DNA from 2 places in the Bradyrhizobium icense genome. Region 1 is predicted to be linked to the other one. Evidence: predicted binding sites of a transcription regulator. Region 1 holds the regulator's gene; the other holds the start of a gene.
The links. Region 1 encodes LexA, which represses DNA repair genes until DNA is damaged. Its sites were predicted from a motif close to TGTTCNNNNTGTGTTCNG; they were not measured.
Positions count from the first base shown of each region.

Region 1 (2,201 bases):
CAGCGGTTGTCGTATCTGACGTCCTCTGCGAACGCCAGTTCGGTGCCGGGAAGCATGCAGACCGCCACCGCGGGCTCGCGCTCCGACGCAAAGCCGCGGGTAGATGTACCGCGGAACGTCGTGGTGATCAGCGTCTCGCCGACCTGGGCAGGCCGTGTTGCCACGGCGTGCAGGCTATAGTCACACATCGGATGGCTCCCTCGTTTGAGATAGCTGACCCGTGTCTAGAAGGAGGCACAGGCCTCTATCAGAGTGGACATGGCGCAGAGCCTTTTCTTCTTTCTGGGCAATTCTGCGACTGGCGCACTGCGCCACATTCACAAACGCGCTAACGTGCCTTAGTTCCATACACGCAACAAAAAACCCCGGCCGCGGGCCGGGGCTGCTTTTGGTCATGGGCCGGGAGGGCATAACCGGTCAGTATTTGCGGTACAGTCCGATCAGTTTGCCCTGAATCCGGACGCGGTTCGGCGGCAGGATGCGGACTTCATAGGCCGCGTTGGCGGGCTCGAGCGCAATCGAGGCGCCTCGGCGGCGGAAGCGTTTCAGCGTCGCTTCCTCCTCGTCGATCAGCGCCACGACGATATCGCCGGTGTCGGCGGTCTCGTTGCGCTGGATCAGCGCCATGTCGCCGTCGAGAATGCCGGCGTCCACCATGGAATCGCCACGCACTTCGAGCGCGTAATGCTCGCCGGAGCCGAGCATATCCGGCGGCACGCTGATGGTGTGGCTGCGGGTCTGCAGCGCCTCGATCGGCGTACCGGCGGCGATCCGGCCCATCACGGGGACGGCGACCGGCCGGTTGTTGTCGTCCTCGGCGGCCGGTGCGCCGACCTGGCGCTTGCCAAGCGTACCCTCGATGACGCTCGGCGTGAAGCCGCGGCGGCCATTGGCGGCGGCGGCGAGCTCGGGCAGCTTGATGACTTCGATGGCGCGGGCGCGGTTGGGCAGGCGGCGGATGAAGCCGCGCTCCTCCAGGGCCGTAATGAGGCGGTGGATTCCGGATTTCGAGCGCAGGTCGAGCGCGTCCTTCATCTCGTCGAAGGAGGGCGGCACACCGGCCTCTTTCAGCCGTTCATTGATGAAACGCAGAAGTTCGTACTGTTTGCGCGTAAGCATCGCGAGCAATCCCCCGGTTTGGCGTCGTTGTTTCGATCTTCAGGGCCCAGATCGCGGAAGTCCCCAAACTCCCGACATAGACACTAGCAGTCGAAACAAATCATGAACGGACACTATATGTTCGATATGTGTTCCGCAACCACTTAATTTCAAGTGAACGCATTGCGGTTTCGGCCCCAGGTGCCGTTGGGACGCCGTTCAGGCGTCATTCCGGCAGCCGGAGCAGCTCGCAACGCGATCCCTTTTTGGCCGCCGGCGCGAACGGCGGACGTATCACAAGCGCCCGTGCCGCAGCGAGATTTCCGAGCAGCGACGAGTCCTGATGGTTTACCGGAACGGCGACAAGCGTGCCGTCTTCGCGCGTTTCGAGGCGGGCGCGCAGGTAGTCCTCGCGCTGGTCGTTGGCGGCGAGATCACGGCCGAGCAGGGCGCTCTCGCGCGGGTGGTGGATGGTGTCGCGGCCCGATAATGCGCGAATCAGCGGCACCAGAAACAGGAAGCTGCAGACATAGGAGGAGACGGGATTGCCGGGCAGGCCGATCACCCGCATCGCGCCCAGCCTGCCATGCATCATCGGCTTGCCCGGCCGCATCGCGATCCGCCAGAATGCCATGGCGACGCCCTCGGCCTCCAGCGACCGCTTGACGAAGTCGTGGTCGCCGACCGAGGCGCCGCCCATGGTGATTAGAATGTCCGCGTCGGCCTTGCGGGCACGGCGAATGCCTTCCGTGGTAGCTGCGACGGTATCGGCGGCGATCCCGAGGTCGATGATTTCTGCGCCCTCGGCCCGGGCCAGCGCCCGCAAGCCGTAGCCGTTGGAATAGACGATCTGGCCGGGACCGGGGGTTGCGCCAGGCATCACCAGTTCGTCGCCGGTCGCCAGCATCGCGACTTTCGGGCGGCGGTGCACCGCAAGCTCCGGGTAGTTCATGCCGGCGGCGAGCGACAGGTCGCGGTCGGAAAGGCGGCGCCCGCGCTTGAGCAGGACGTCGCCCTCGCGGAAATCGACGCCGGCGGCGCGGATGTGCCGCCCCGGAACGGCGGCTTCCGTGATGGTGATGTGATCGCCGTCGACGCCAGTG
Region 1 covers NZ_CP016428.1:4,049,220-4,051,420, forward strand. The annotation lists gene LMTR13_RS19110 (hypothetical protein) at 1-188, opposite strand, end outside; gene lexA (transcriptional repressor LexA) at 418-1,119, opposite strand; gene LMTR13_RS19120 (molybdopterin molybdotransferase MoeA) at 1,325-2,201, opposite strand, start outside.

Region 2 (2,201 bases), 3.7 Mb from region 1:
GGATTCCTGCCGCACGGGCGCGGGGATCTTCGATGGCCGCATGCGCTACGATCTCAAGCTCGACTACAAGCGCATCGAAACGGTGAAGGCCGAAAAGGGCTATCACGGCCCGGCGCTGGTCTGCGCGATCTATTTCAACCCGGTCGCGGGCTACATCCCCGATCGGCCCGTCATCAAATATCTCGCCGCCGAGCGGCGGATCGAGATCACCTTCGTGCCGATCGCCGGAACGCGCGTCCTGGTTCCGTACCGCATGACCATCCCGACGCCGTTGGGCCTGGCGATGCTGGAAGCGACGTCGTTCGTGACGACGGCGATGCCGCCACGGGTGGCGAAGACGAATTGAGGCCCATAGTTTACCGTCGTCCCTGCGAACGCAGGGACCCACAACCACAGGCGGTCATTGTTTCGGGCGGTCGTAGTGCCCGCTGCCTGCAAATTGCGCGGCCGCGGCGTATGGGTCCCTGCGCCCGTGCGCAATTGCGCACTAGGCAGGGACGACGGGGGAATGGAATCCGCCTTGACTCTTCCCCGCTTCTGATTCGACTCGGTCGCCTCGAACTTTTTAAGAAATTGGTCCCGAAACCGTTGCTTGTGGAGCCGCTGTAAACTTGATCTAGTGCCACCGGGTGCACTTCAGCGCGAGATGTTGCGGTGAACGTATCGGGTCTCGGGAGGAGTCAGCGATTCGGACGCGATTCGTTCCAGACTCGTTCCAGAGCTTAAGCCGCGACCGCATCACCGTCGCAGAATGAAACAGAATCGGCGCCATTGACGCCGAACGACCGAAGGGCTTCCGTCATTGCGAGGAGCGTAAGCGACGAAGCAATCCATTCTTTCTTTGCGGCTCGATGGATTGCTTCGCTGCGCTCGCAATGACAGCTCGAGCGCCTGCGAATCCAAGAAACACCTGCACAGAATGGCTTTCTCTCCTTCCACGTTCGCAACCGATCGCGCGCCCGGCGCGGGCGTTACTGCCGTGCTCGGGCCGACCAACACCGGCAAGACCCATCTCGCCATCGAGCGCATGCTGGCGCATTCGTCGGGCGTGATCGGCCTGCCGCTGCGGCTGCTCGCGCGCGAGGTCTACAACAAGATCGCGGATCGCGCAGGCACCGAGGCGGTCGCGCTCGTCACGGGTGAAGAGAAGATCAAGCCGAAGAATCCGCGGTACTGGGTCTCCACGGTCGAAGCGATGCCGCGGGATCTCGACGTGAGTTTTCTGGCCGTCGACGAAATCCAGATCGCGGCCGATCTCGAGCGCGGGCATGTCTTCACCGACCGCATCCTGCACCGCCGCGGCCGCGACGAGACGCTGCTGCTCGGCGCCGCCACCATGCGCCCGATCATCGAGCGGTTGCTGCCGGGCGCTTCGATCGTCACGCGTCCGAGGCTCTCGCAGCTCGAATTCGCCGGCGACCGCAAGATCACGCGCCAGCCGCGCCGCACCGCGATCGTCGCGTTCTCGGCCGATGAAGTCTATGCGATCGCCGAACTGATCCGCAGGCAGCATGGCGGCGCGGCGGTCGTGCTCGGCTCGCTGTCGCCACGCACGAGGAACGCGCAGGTCGCCATGTTCCAGAACGGCGATGTCGATTATCTCGTCGCCACCGACGCCGTCGGCATGGGGCTGAACCTCGACGTCGATCACGTCGCCTTCGCCTCCGACCGCAAGTATGACGGCTATCAGTTCCGGCGGCTCAATCCGGCCGAGTTCGCGCAGATCGCCGGCCGCGCCGGGCGCGCGACGCGTAACGGCACCTTCGGCACCACCGGCCGCTGTGCACCGTTCGAGCCGGAACTGGTGAACGCGCTGCAGAACCACACGTTCGACAGCGTCAAAATGCTGCAGTGGCGGAATTCGAGGCTGGATTTTTCCTCGCTCGGCGCGCTGCAGGTGTCGCTGGCGCTGCCGCCGGGGCACGACGCGCTGACCCGTGCGCCGATTGCCGAAGATTTGCGCGTGCTCGATCATGCGGCGCGCGATGGCGAGGTGAGGGAGATGGCCCACGGCGCATCGGCCGTGGAGCGGCTGTGGGACGCCTGCCAGATCCCGGATTACCGCAAGATCGCGCCCGCTGCCCACGCCGAGCTCGTGACCACGCTTTATGCATTTCTGATGCAAAAGGGTCGGATACCTGACGCATGGTTCGCCGCCCAGGTCGACCAGGCCGACCGCGTTACCGGCGATATCGACACGC
Region 2 covers NZ_CP016428.1:373,401-375,601, forward strand. The annotation lists gene LMTR13_RS01810 (DUF3108 domain-containing protein) at 1-346, shown strand, start outside; gene LMTR13_RS01815 (helicase-related protein) at 920-2,201, shown strand, end outside.
Region 2: LMTR13_RS01815 (helicase-related protein) is a predicted target of LexA. The motif match lies at 701-718, and genes of this name have one in related genera.